Regions from separate parts of the Burkholderia sp. PvR073 genome, predicted to be linked through region 2. Evidence: predicted binding sites of a transcription regulator. Region 2 holds the regulator's gene; the other holds the start of a gene.
The links. The regulator HrcA, encoded in region 2, represses chaperone genes, less so after heat shock. The targets are predictions, from matches to a motif close to TTAGCACTCNNNNNNNNNGAGTGCTAA.
Positions count from the first base shown of each region.

Region 1 (6,803 bases), on a different contig from region 2:
TTCAGGCACGGCCGTGCCGCGTTACTTCATCGACGATACGCACGCCGCCGAACCGCAGGGCAATCCGCACCGCGGCGCGCACCCGCCGTTCGACGTGAACGCGATCCGCCGCGACTTCCCGATCCTGCAGGAACGCGTGAACGGCAAGCAGCTCGTCTGGTTCGACAACGCGGCGACGACGCACAAGCCGCAGGCCGTGATCGACCGCCTCGCGTATTTCTATGCGCACGAGAATTCGAACATCCACCGCGCCGCGCATGCGCTGGCGGGCCGCGCGACGGATGCATACGAGCATGCGCGGGACACTGTGCGGCGCTTCATTGGCGCATCCTCGCCGGACGAGATCGTGTTCGTGCGCGGCACGACCGAGGCGATCAACCTGATCGCGAAGACGTGGGGCGTGCAGAACGTCGGCGAGCGCGACGAGATCGTCGTGTCGCATCTCGAGCATCACGCGAACATCGTGCCGTGGCAGCAGCTCGCGGCGCTCAAGGGCGCGAAGCTGCGGGTGATTCCGGTCGACGATTCGGGGCAGGTGCTGCTCGACGAGTACCGCAAGCTGCTCAACGACCGCACGAAGATCGTGTCCGTCACGCAGGTGTCGAACGCGCTCGGCACGGTCGTGCCGGTGAAGGAGATCGTCGAGCTGGCGCATCGCGCGGGCGCGAAGGCGCTCGTCGACGGCGCGCAGTCGATCTCGCACATGCGCGTCGACGTGCAGGCGCTCGACGCGGATTTCTTCGTGTTCTCGGGGCACAAGATCTACGGGCCGACCGGGATCGGCGTCGTATACGGCAAGCGTGCGATCCTCGACGACATGCCGCCCTGGCAGGGCGGCGGCAACATGATCGCGGACGTCACATTCGAGCGCACGGTGTTCCAGCCGCCGCCGAACCGCTTCGAGGCCGGCACCGGCAACATCGCGGATGCGGTGGGACTGGGCGCGGCGCTCGACTACGTGAGCCGCGTCGGCATCGAGAACATCGCGCGCTACGAGCACGATCTGCTCGCCTATGCGACGAGCGTGCTCGCGCCGGTGCCGGGCGTGCGGCTTGTCGGCACCGCGCGCGACAAGGCCAGCGTGCTGTCGTTCGTGCTGAAGGGCTATGAGACGGAAGAAGTCGGACAGGCGCTGAACGAAGAGGGCATCGCGGTGCGCTCGGGGCATCACTGCGCGCAACCGATCCTGCGGCGCTTCGGGCTCGAGGCGACGGTGCGGCCGTCGCTGGCGTTCTACAACACGTGCGATGAGGTCGACGCGCTGGTGAGGGTCGTGAGACGACTGGCGGCGCGGCGCTGATGCGCGCCGCCTGAGGCAAGGCCGCTTGCGGCGCCCGGAAGCAGGGCGTCGCAAGCGGCCTTTGGTGTCGATGCAGGGGCGGACGTGATGCGACTCAACGCCCCGCCAGCATCCTTGTGCCGAGCCCCATCAGCAGCAGCCCGGCTGTCGTATCGAGCACGGCCTTGCGCTTGATCAGCAGCCGGCGCACGGACGGATGCGACGCGAGCAGCGCCATCGTGCAATACCACGCGCCCGAAATCCCGATCGACAGTGCGACGACGGTGAGATCGAACCATGCCGGTGCGTCGGCCGGCACCATCAGCGCGAAGACACTGCCGTAGAACGCGACGGCTTTCGGGTTCGTCATGCTGACCACATAGCCTTTCTTCGCTGCATGCCAGCCTGAGGATGAAGCCGGCGCGTCAACGGACAACGGCTTGCACGCGGTCAGCACCATTTTCAGGCCGAGCCAGATCAGGTAGGTCGCGCCCGCCAGCCGCAGCGCGGTGTGCACCCATGCGACGTGGGTGACGAGCAGGCTCAGGCCGCCGATCGCGATCGCGGCCCAGGTGCCCGATGCGGCAGCGAGGCCGAGCCCGGTCATCACGCCGGCGCGGCGCTGCGCGACCGCGCTCGACGTGACGATCACGAAGTTCGGGCCGGGGCTGGCCACGCTCAGTAGCAGGACGCCGGCGAGCGGCAGCAACGCGTTGATGGTGGTCGACATGGATTGGGGGCAGTGACGCGGAATGGGCCTTCATCTTACCCCGTGCGACGTGCCGCGCCTGCGTGCGGGCGATCCAGAAAAAAACGCGTGACGACCGACGTCGTCACGCGTTGCATTGCTTCGGAAACACCGGGCATGCCGGCGAACCGGCACGCCGCGGCACATCGTCGGATCGTCAGAAATCGAACCCCGGCCCGCCCGCACCCGGGCCGCCCGGCCCGGCGGCCGGCGCCGCATCCTTCGGCGCCTCGAACACGGTCGCATCGGTCGTCAGCAGCAGCCCGGCGACCGACGCCGCATTCTGCAGCGCGGTGCGCGTGACCTTGGTCGGATCGAGCACGCCCGATTCGACGAGGTCGCCGTATTCGCCGGTCTGCGCGTTGTAGCCGAAGTTGCCCGAGCCTTCCGCCACTTTCGCGACGACCACGCTCGCTTCCTCGCCCGCATTCGTGACGATCTGGCGCAGCGGTTCCTCGAGCGCGCGCAGCACGATCTTGATGCCCGCGTCCTGGTCGGCATTCGCACCCTTGAGCTCGAGGATCGCCTGCCGCACGCGGATCAGCGCGACGCCGCCGCCCGGCACGATGCCTTCCTCGACGGCCGCGCGCGTCGCGTGCAGCGCGTCGTCGACGCGGTCCTTCTTCTCCTTCACCTCGATCTCGGTCGCGCCGCCGACCTTGATCACCGCGACGCCGCCCGCCAGCTTGGCCACGCGCTCCTGCAGCTTTTCACGATCGTAGTCGGAGGTCGCCTCTTCGATCTGCACGCGGATCTGCTTCACGCGCGCCTCGATGTTTTTCGCGTCGCCCGCGCCGTCGATCACGGTCGTGTTTTCCTTGCCGACCTCGATGCGCTTCGCCTGGCCGAGTTCGGCGAGCGTCGCCTTCTCGAGCGTGAGTCCCGTTTCCTCCGCGACGACTTGCCCGCCGGTCAGGATCGCGATGTCCTCGAGCAGCGCCTTGCGGCGATCGCCGAAGCCCGGCGCCTTGACCGCGACCGTCTTCAGGATGCCGCGAAGGTTGTTCACGACCAGCGTCGCGAGCGCTTCGCCCTCGACGTCTTCCGCGATGATCAGCAGCGGCCGGCCGGATTTCGCGACCTGTTCGAGCACCGGCAAGAGGTCGCGGATGTTCGAGATCTTCTTGTCGTGCAGCAGGATGTACGGGTTCTCGATCTCGGCGATCTGCTTGTCGGGATTGTTGATGAAATACGGCGACAGGTAGCCGCGATCGAACTGCAGCCCTTCGACCACGTCGAGCTCGTCGGCGAGCGACTTGCCGTCCTCGACGGTGATCACGCCTTCCTTGCCGACGCGGTCGATCGCTTCGGCGATGCGCTGGCCGATCGATTCCTCGCCGTTCGCGGAGATCGTCGCGACCTGCGCGATTTCCTTGCTCGTGGTGGTCGGCTTGCTGATCGTCTTCAGCGAGTCGACGGCCGATGCCACGGCCTTGTCGATCCCGCGCTTCAGGTCGAGCGGATTGAGCCCGGCCGCGACGTATTTCTGGCCTTCGCGCACGATCGCCTGCGCGAGCACGGTGGCCGTCGTCGTGCCGTCGCCGGCGGCATCGCTGGTGCGCGACGCGACTTCCTTCACGAGCTGCGCGCCGATGTTCTGCAGCTTGTCCGCGAGTTCGATTTCCTTCGCGACCGACACGCCGTCCTTCGTGACGACGGGCGCGCCGAAGCTGCGCTCGAGCACGACGTTGCGGCCCTTCGGCCCGAGCGTGACTTTCACCGCGTTCGCGAGAATGTTGACGCCTTCGGTGAGCTTCGTACGCGCGACGTCGCTGAAAATGATTTCCTTTGCTGCCATGATTGCGCTCCGTTATTGATTGACGACCGCGACGATGTCTTCCTCGCGCAGCACGAGAAATTCGTTGCCGTCCACCTTGACGGCCTGGCCTGCGTACTTGCCGAACAGCACGCGCTCACCGACCTGCAGGTCGGGCACGAGGCGCTGGCCGTCCGCGTCCTTGCGGCCGGGGCCGACGGCGATCACTTCGCCCTGGTCGGGCTTTTCCGCGGCGCTGTCGGGGATCACGATGCCCGAGGCGGTGGTGGTTTCCTGGTCGAGTCGCTTCACGATGACCCGGTCGTGCAAGGGGCGTAGGCTCATCTGTCCGTCCTGTTCTGTTGCGTCGAAATGGTTGGCACTCTTTATCGGAGAGTGCTGACGAGTATAAGAACGCGCGACGGCGCGATCCAATAACGGATTCGGAAAAGCATTTGCGTGGATGCGCTATGGATGCGTGGCGGGCGTCGGCGTGGAGCGCAAGCGTATGATTCCGACATCGCACACTCGCCCGGGGAGTCCATGAGCGTGGCAACGACACCGGAAGCCGGACGTCAGCCGGGCTGGCTGCGCTTCGCCCCCGCGCTGTTCCTGCTGCTGTGGGCGAGCGGCTTCGTGTTCCTGAAGCTCGGGCTGCGCGACGCGGATCCGCTGACGTTCCTCGCGCTGCGCTATGCGTGCGTGGTTGCGCTGCTCGCTGGGCCGTTCTTATGGCTGCGTCCCGCGTTGCCGCGCACACGCGACGAATGGCGCAATCTCGTCGTCGTCGGTTTGCTGCTGCAGGCCGGCTATTTCTCGTTCACCTATCTGAGCCTGAAACTCGGGATGTCGGCCGGCGCCGTCGCGCTCATCACGTCGCAGCAGCCGATTCTCGTCGGGCTGCTCGCGCCGATGATCGCCGGCGAGCGCGTCGGCGTGATGCGCTGGATCGGCCTCGCGCTCGGCGCGGCCGGCGCGGTGATGGTGATCCTCGCGCGTTCGTCGGTTGCGGTGTCGTCGTCGTGGGCGCTGGCGTTCGCGCTGCTCGCGCTCGCGTGCATCACCGGCGGCACGCTGTGGGAAAAGCGCTTCGGCACCGACGTCCATCCGGTCACGGCGAACCTCGTGCAATACACGGTCGGCCTCGCGGTGACCGCGCCGCTCGCGTTCGCGCTCGAACCGATGCACGTGCACTGGACCGCCAGCCTCGCCGGTTCGCTCGCGTACCTCGTGATCTGCAATTCGCTGATCGCGATCTCGCTGCTGCTCGCGATGGTGCGATACGGCGAAGCGTCGCGCGTGTCGGCACTGTTTTTCCTGATTCCGCCGGCCGCGGCGGTGATCGCGCTCGTCGTGCTCGGCGAGACGATCGGTACGCTCGCATGGCCCGGCATGGCGCTTGCGGCCGCGGGCCTGTATCTGGTGATGCGGTACTGAGCGAGTATCGCGGGCCTCGTCGATCTTGTAACCCAATTTATGGGTTCTGATGCGTGGGTGTCTTTGTGTGCGGTCGCCCGGAATGCCTCCGCCCTGTTCGTGTCCAAACCGCGGTCCATAGCGGCTCGACGGCGTGTTGCAAGGCGTCCATGTGCGCTTTCGGCCTCGTCGAGTGACGGGTCCGTTCCGTTCCATGAAAGCCGCGAGGTTGTCGCATCGTGTTTCGAAAAGTAGATTCGCCCGACGGTAACACCGGAGGGTCGAATGACTTCGATTGCGATCGAGTTGGATTCGGGAAAGCGCGCGATGCTGACACGCGCGGGACGTGCGACGTTGTCGGCCAAGCAACGCGCTGCGGTCTCCGAGTTGATGCTGCACTGGCCGAGGTACGCGGGCCTGACGACGAATGCGATGACGTACTTGCGGCAATTGGGCCTTGACGCGTTCCGTGGTGCCCCGCTCGATGTGCTCAGGTCTGCCATCGAGGACGGCCGAGTCATGGTCGAGATCGAGCGTCCGGCGGTTGCCGGCGGGCGCTTGTGGTGATCTGCCGTCCACGCTGCCTTTCCCACGGGCGAATCGGTTCGCCCGTGGGGCGCCGCAGGCGTCGCTGCCGGTAGACAAGCCTATTCCGAGTTGGGCGCGGCCAAGTGATGTATCGGCCAATGAATTGATAAGCTACCTGGAAAGCGTCCTGGGGAACGCAGGCAGCGTCGGTGCCGGCACGGCACTCGGGCTGGTTGATACGCCGCTCAGCGACGCCGCCCCGTTCTTGCTGCGGGACTCGCCCTTGCGCGACGATTCGTTGAATCTGGCCGCTCGTCGGCCGAACGAAGGGTTGGAGGCTGGCTGCATGGAGAAATACGAAGCAGCTATCGAGTTGTGCAATCGGCTGGCCAAGGTCATGGGCGGCCTTGCTGGTCTGACACTGTGCAAGCAGAATGCGTTTATGGATTACCAAGAGTGCAGGGGATTCTAAATGGCTAAGCATTCGCCTTATGCCGTCGTGGTGATTTACGACGAAGACCAGCAAAGACTTACCGTAAAAGCGGCCGATCCGGACAAGCTCGCGCCGCAATTACAAGGCGTTCTCGAAATGCCGATCCTGTTGGACGAGTTCGACTATCGGATAGATGATGAGTTTGCGCGTCGGCTGGGTGCCGCAATGCTGAATCTCATCGCTGCCGGTCAGCCCGGCATCGAGAAATACATGAGTGTGACGCTTGAGCCTATTCCGAGGCGGGGCGACGGCAACCGCTGATGCTTGCAGAGCAATGTGACATGAGCAAACCGGCACGCGCGACCATCGTGTTTTACGACGAAGACACCGAACAGGTAACGTTGTGCACCGTGTTTCGCAAGGACGTCCAGGCCCTACTCGACCGGGAAAGGAGTGCAGGTGTCGCCATCACGATTCCGCCGCATGCCGAACCGAACGACGGGTGCCCGATTACCGATGAGGACGCGCGGCGATTGGGCGGTATGGCACTGCTGATGCAGGCGGGCGTGCACCCAGAGTTGCGCGAACGGCTCAAATTCGCGGAGGCAGGGTTCGTCGACTGGTCCCCGGTTCGGCGCCCGGA
Region 1 is NZ_JBSRXO010000001.1:789,905-796,707, reverse strand. Features, by position in the region: gene ACVK00_RS03510 (family 2A encapsulin nanocompartment cargo protein cysteine desulfurase) at 1-1,300, shown strand, start outside; gene ACVK00_RS03505 (LysE family translocator) at 1,395-2,009, opposite strand; gene groL (chaperonin GroEL) at 2,185-3,825, opposite strand; gene ACVK00_RS03495 (co-chaperone GroES) at 3,838-4,128, opposite strand; gene ACVK00_RS03490 (DMT family transporter) at 4,327-5,220, shown strand; gene ACVK00_RS03485 (hypothetical protein) at 5,485-5,766, shown strand; gene ACVK00_RS03480 (hypothetical protein) at 5,891-6,199, shown strand; gene ACVK00_RS03475 (hypothetical protein) at 6,200-6,481, shown strand; gene ACVK00_RS03470 (hypothetical protein) at 6,502-6,803, shown strand, end outside.
Region 1: a site for HrcA is predicted at 4,160-4,186, ahead of ACVK00_RS03495 (co-chaperone GroES). Genes of this name have one in related genera too.

Region 2 (6,803 bases):
GGCGCGGCGTCTATCTCGCGCTCCTGACCGAGTACCCGGCCGCGCTCGACCGCGTGCTGTCCGTGCTCGGCGCGACGCGCTGGGGCGGCGGCTACCTGATCCGCCATCCCCAGCTGCTCGACGAACTGCTCGACGACGAAGCGATCGCGAGCCCGTTCGACTGGCCCGCGTTCAAGGATGCGCTGCGTGCGCGTCTCGCGGCGGCCGACGGCCCCGAGCAGCAGATGGACCTGTTGCGGCATGCGCAGCACGCGGAGGTGTTCCGCATCCTGCTGATCGACCTGGCGGGCCAGCTGTCGGTCGAGCACGTGAGCGATCGCCTGTCCGAGCTCGCCGACGCGGTGCTCGACGTGACGATCGAAGTGGTCTGGTCGCAGCTCGCGAAGCGCCATCGCGACGTGCCGAAGTTCGCGGTGATCGCGTACGGCAAGCTCGGCGGCAAGGAGCTCGGCTACGCATCGGATCTCGACCTGATCTTCCTGTACGACGATCCCGACGAGCGCTCGGCGGACGTCTACACGACATTTACGCGACGGCTGATCACCTGGCTCACGACCGCGACCGGCGCGGGCGCGCTGTTCGACATCGACCTGCGGCTGCGGCCGAACGGCGAGGCCGGGTTGCTCGTGACCGATCTCGATGCATTCCGCCGCTACCAGCTGCGCGAGGGCGATGCGGCGAACACCGCGTGGGTGTGGGAGCACCAGGCGCTCACGCGCGCCCGCTACAGCGCGGGCGACACGCAGATCGGCATGGACTTCGAGGCGATCCGTCAGCAGGTGCTAACGACACCGCGCGACGGCGACGTGCTCGCGAAGGAAATCGTCGACATGCGCGGCAAGGTGTTCGCGGGCCATCCGAACCAGACCGAGCTGTTCGACCTGAAGCACGATCGCGGCGGGATGGTCGACATCGAGTTCATCGTCCAGTACTGGGTGCTGCTGCATGCGTCGAGCGACGCCGAGCTGATCCGCAACACCGGCAATATCGCGCTGCTGCGCGAGGTCGCGCGCTTCGGGCTGATGAGCGAGGACGAGGCCGAGCGTGTCGGCGCGGCATACCGCAAGTACCGGAAGCTGCAGCACAAGCTGCGGCTCGACGGGATGGAGAAGGCGCGGGTCGATCCGGCCCTGGTGGCCGACGAGCGGGCGGCCGTGACGGCGCTGTGGACGCGCGTGTTCGGGGCCGTCGAAACGGGCGTTTGAGTCGGACGTTCGAATCCGCGGCCCGCGGCACTGGGCGGGCGTGATCGAGCGTTTGCCCGCCCAAAAAAAGACCGGCATGCGCCGGTCTTTTTGCATTCGGCCAACGGCTGCCAGCGTCAGGCCGCCAGCATTTCCTTCGCGTGCTTGCGCGTCGTCGCGGTGATCTCGAGCCCGCCGAGCATCCGTGCGACTTCCTCGACCCGGCTCGTCTTGTCGAGCGGGATGACCGACGAGACGGTGCCGCCGCGGTCGTCGGCGCCTTTCGCGACCTGGTAGTGATGGTCGCCGCGCGCGGCCACCTGCGGCAGGTGTGTCACGCACAGCACCTGGCGGTCACGCCCCAGCTGGTGCAGCAGGCGGCCGACCACTTCGGCGACGCCGCCGCCGATTCCCGTGTCGACTTCGTCGAAAATCAGCGTCGGCGTCGGGCTTGCCGCGCTCGCGATCACCGCGAGCGCGAGGCTGATCCGCGCGAGTTCGCCGCCCGACGCGACTTTCGCGAGCGGCCGCAGCGGCACGCCGGGATGCCCGGCGACCCGGAATTCGACCTGCTCGAGCCCGTGCGGGCCGCCGTCGGCGAGCGGTACGAGCGCGACTTCGAAGCTGCCGCCCGCCATCGACAGTTCCTGCATGCCGGCCGTGACGGCCGTGCCGAGCGCCTTCGCTGCCTGCGTGCGAGCCTTCGACAGGTGTTTCGCGTCGGCGAGATAGGTTTCCCATGCCTTCGCCTGCGCGGCTTCGAGCGCGCCGAGATCGGCGGCCGCGTCGAGCGCGGCGAGCTGCGCGCGGCGTGCCGCATGTTCCTCGTGCAGGGTGCCGGGCGGCAGCCGGAACTTGCGGGCGGTCGTGTGCAGCGCGTCGAGGCGCGTTTCGACCTGCGCGAGCCGGGCCGGGTCGAGATCGAGGCGCTGCGCGTAGTGCGACAGTGAATAGACGGCTTCCTGCAGCTGGATCTCGGCCGGTTCGAGCGACGCGAGGGCATCGCCGAGCGCCGTGTCGTAGTCGGCCAGATTGCGCAGCTTCGACACGATCGCGCCGAGCTGCGGGAGCATCGCGTCGTCGGCCTCGGACAGCGCGTTGAGCGCGCCCTGCACGCCGGCGATCAGGTTCGCCGAGTGCGACAGCCGCTTGTGCTCGCTGCCGACTTCGTCCCATTCGCCCGGTTGCGGTGCGAGCTTGTCGAGTTCGGCGAGCTGCCACGCGAGCTTTTCGCGCTCGAGCTGCAGTTCGCGCTCGTGCGCCTTCGCGGCGTCGATCGCCTGCGTCGCGTCGCGCCATACGCGCCACGCGCGGGCGACGTTCGCGGCATCGGCGACGAGCCCCGCGTGCGTGTCGAACAGCTCGCGCTGCGCGTCGGGCCGCATCAGCAACTGGTGCGCGTGCTGGCCGTGGATGTCGACCAGCATCTCGCCCAGCTCGCGCAACTGCGCGAGCGTCGCGCTGGTGCCGTTGATGAACGCGCGCGAGCGGCCGTTCGCGTCGATCACGCGGCGCAGCATCACGGTGTCCTCGGCGTCGAACGCGTGCTCGTCGAGCCAGCGCGCCACGCGGTCGTGCGGCGTGAATTCGGCGGTGATGTCGGCGCGGCCGCAGCCGGCGCGCACGACGCTCGCGTCGGCGCGTTCGCCGAGTGCGAGGGCAAGGGCGTCGATCAGGATCGATTTGCCGGCGCCGGTTTCGCCGGAAAAGACGGTAAAGCCGCTGTCGAATTCGAGATCGAGCGCGGCGACGATGACGAAGTCGCGAATCGAGAGGTGGCGGAGCATGGTGTCGGGCTGTGGTGCGTCAGGACGCCGTGTCGTCTTCGTTCGATGCGTGTTCGTTCCAGTGCAGCTTCTTGCGCAGCGTCGCGTAGTAGCTGTAGCCGACCGGATGCAGGAACGGCACCGTGTGCTTCGAGCGGCGCACCTCGATCGTGTCGTTCAGTTCGAGCGCGGTGAACGACTGCATGTCGAAGTTCACGTTGACGTCGCGACCGCCGACGATCTGGATCGCGATCTTCGAATCGTCCGGCAGCACGATCGGCCGGTTCGACAGCGCATGCGGCGCGATCGGCACGAGCACGATGCCCTGGAGTTGCGGGTGCAGGATCGGGCCGGCCGACGACAGCGCGTACGCGGTCGAGCCGGTCGGCGTGGCGACGATCAGGCCGTCCGAACGCTGGTTGTACATGAACCGGCCGTCGACCGACGCGCGCAGCTCGACCATCCCGGAAAAGCCGCTGCGGTTCACGACGACGTCGTTGAACGCGAGCGCGTGGTAGATCGGTTCGCCGTCGCGCACGATCCGCGCCTCGAGCAACGAGCGCTCCTCGCGCTCGAACTTGCCCGACAGGATCACCGGGACGCGCGCCTGCATGTCGGCAGCCGCGATGTCGGTGATGAAGCCGAGCCGCCCGTGGTTGATCCCGATCAGCGGTGTCTTGTACGGCGCGAGCTGGCGGCCGATGCCGAGCATCGTGCCGTCGCCCCCGAGCACGACCGCCACGTCCGCGCGCGCCCCGATTTCGGCCGGAGTGAGCGCCGGGTAGCCGGAGATGCCGATCTCTCGAGCGGTGTCGACTTCGAACACGACCTCGAAGCCGAGCTTCGCGATGCAGCCGGCCAGCGTGGTGAGCGGCTCGGCGATGCCGGGCGTGTTGCTCCGGCCCACGAGCGCGACAGTGTTGAACTGATTACCGGTTTTCATGCCGGCATTACACCATAGCTCGTTGACGAAAAGAACCGGCTGTGCGCAGACGGGGCCGGATCGGTCGGCCCGCACGACTGTGGCCGCGGGCACTCGCCGTGCTGGCGCGGTTGCGCTAAAATTTTCCACCATGCTAGATCCTCGCGCACGAACCCTCCTGAAAACCCTGATCGAACGGTATATCGCCGACGGTCAGCCGGTCGGATCGCGCACGTTGTCCCGTTACTCCGGGCTCGAGCTGAGCCCGGCAACGATCCGCAACGTGATGTCCGACCTGGAGGAGCTCGGCCTCGTGTCGAGCCCCCATACGTCGGCCGGCCGCGTGCCGACGCCGCGCGGCTATCGCCTGTTCGTCGACACGATGCTGACGGTCGAGGCGCCGATCGACGCCGAGGCCGTCGCGCGGCAGGTGCAGCACACGCTGCAGGCCGGCGAACCCCAGCAGCGGGTCGTGGCGGCCGCGGCGAGCGTGCTGTCGAACCTGTCGCAGTTCGCGGGCGTCGTGCTGACGCCGCGCCGCAGCCACGTGTTCAAGCAGATCGAGTTCATGCGCCTGTCGGACAAGCGGATCCTGCTGATCATCGTCACGCCCGAGGGCGACGTGCAGAACCGGATGCTCGCGACACCGCGCGACTATTCGCCGTCGCAGCTGACCGAGGCGTCCAACTACATCAACGCGCATTTCGCCGGGCTGTCGTTCGACGAGGTGCGCCGCCGCCTGCGCGACGAGATCGACCAGTTGCGCGGCGACATGACCACGCTGATGCATGCGGCCGTGACGGCCAGTACCGAGGTGCCCGATACCGAGGACACCGTGCTCATTTCCGGCGAGCGCAACCTGCTCGAAGTGGCGGATCTGTCGTCCGACATGGCGCGGCTGCGCAAGCTGTTCGACGTGTTCGACCAAAAGACGGGCCTCCTGCAACTGCTCGACGTGTCGAGCCACGCCCAGGGCGTGCAGATCTTCATCGGTGGCGAATCGACGCTCGTGCCGATCGAGGAGATGAGCGTCGTCACCGCACCCTACGAGGTGAACGGCCAGATCGTCGGCACGCTCGGCGTGATCGGCCCGACCCGCATGGCTTACAACCGCGTGATCCCGATCGTCGACATCACCGCGCGCCTGCTGTCGCTCACGCTGAGCCAGCAATAACCTGACCGGCACCGTCCCGCCATCGTGCCGCGGCGCCGCGAGCGCCGCCATTCGGCCGAACGGCCAGCCGACCCGAGCGGGGCGGCCCGCTATAATTGAGGGCCGTCCGACTGCGTGCCCCGAGCACGTTCCTGCCCATGCGTTTCGATCTTGAGCCGCCTTCGAGCGTCGCGGCCGCCCATCGCATCGGCGTGCTGCTGATCAATCTCGGCACGCCCGACGCCCCGACGCCGCGCGCGGTGCGGCGCTATCTGGCCGAATTCCTGTCGGACCCGCGCGTCGTCGAAATCCCGCAGGTCATCTGGCAGGTACTGCTGCGCACGCTGATCCTGCCGCTGCGCGGCCGCGCGTCCGCGAAGAAATACGCGGCCGTCTGGATGCCCGAGGGTTCGCCGCTGCGCGTCTACACCGAGCGCCAGACCGAGGGCGTGCGCCACCTGCTCGCATCGAACGCCTATCAGGTGACGGTTGATTACGCGATGCGCTACGGCAGCCCGAACATTGCGCAGGCGCTCGCGCAGTTCAAGCGGGCGGGCGTCGAGCGCGTGCTGTTGATGCCGATGTATCCGCAATACTCGGCGTCCACCACCGCGACGGCATTCGATGCCGCGTTCGCGGCGCTCGCGCGGATGCGCAACCAGCCGGAAGTGCGCACGGTGCGGCAGTACGCCGACCATCCGGCCTACATCCACGCGCTCGCCGAGCAGGTGCGCCAGTATTGGGCGCAGCACGGCCGGCCCGACTTCGCCGCCGGCGACAAGCTCGTGCTGAGCTTTCACGGCGTGCCGAAACGGACGCTCGACCTGGGCGACCCCTATCCCGACCAGTGCCAGCAGACGGGCGCGCTGCTGATGGCCGCGCTCGGGCTGTCGACGCTCGAATGCCGCGTGACCTTCCAGTCACGCTTCGGCAAGGCCGAATGGCTGCAGCCGTACACGGCGCCGACGCTGCGTGAGCTCGGCGCGGCCGGCGTGCGGCGAGCCGATGTGTTCTGTCCCGGTTTTACGGCCGATTGTCTGGAGACGATCGAGGAGATCGGGATGGAGGTGCGCGACGAGTTCATCGCGGGCGGCGGCCAGGCCTTCCACCGGATTCCGTGCCTGAACGGCGCGCCCGCATGGATCGGCGCGGTGGGCGAGATCATCGCCGAGAATCTGCAGGGCTGGCCGGTGAAGGCCGCGCAGCCTGAAATGGTGAACTGAAATGACGGGACGCCCCCCGCGCACACTGCGTTCGCCGTTCGAGCGGACGGTCAGCCGCGATGGGGCGGCACGGCGGAGGCTGGCATGAACTACAAGATTTCGACGGAACCCGGCGCGAGGCTGCGCATCGACAAATGGCTGTGGGCAGCCCGCTTCTTCAAGACGCGCTCGCTCGCGTCCGACGCGGTCGACAAGGGTCACGTGAAGATCGGCGGCGCGGCGGTCAAGCCGGCGAAGGACGTGCGGATCGGCGACGAGGTCGAGATTGCGATCGACGGTGTCGTCTGGCACATTGCCGTGCTGGGAATTTGCGACGTGCGCGGGCCCGCGAGTATCGCGCAGACGCTCTACGCGGAAACGGAAGCCGGGCGCGTCGCGCGGCTCGCCGAACTGGAACGGCGCCGCACGTATCGGGAGCCGGCGGCGGAACTGCACGGCCGGCCGACCAAGCGCGACCGGCGCATCATCGACAGATTTTCGGGTGGAAGCTGAACATCTGGTCGAACGTCGCCCGCGCGCTTCCGTATTCGGTCGTGCGGTCGGTGACGGCTCCGG
Region 2 is NZ_JBSRXO010000006.1:196,453-203,255, reverse strand. Features, by position in the region: gene glnE (bifunctional [glutamate--ammonia ligase]-adenylyl-L-tyrosine phosphorylase/[glutamate--ammonia-ligase] adenylyltransferase) at 1-1,205, shown strand, start outside; gene recN (DNA repair protein RecN) at 1,322-2,971, opposite strand; gene ACVK00_RS19835 (NAD kinase) at 2,991-3,893, opposite strand; gene hrcA (heat-inducible transcriptional repressor HrcA) at 4,024-5,046, shown strand; gene hemH (ferrochelatase) at 5,184-6,248, shown strand; gene ACVK00_RS19820 (RNA-binding S4 domain-containing protein) at 6,333-6,740, shown strand; gene ACVK00_RS19815 (hypothetical protein) at 6,712-6,803, opposite strand, start outside.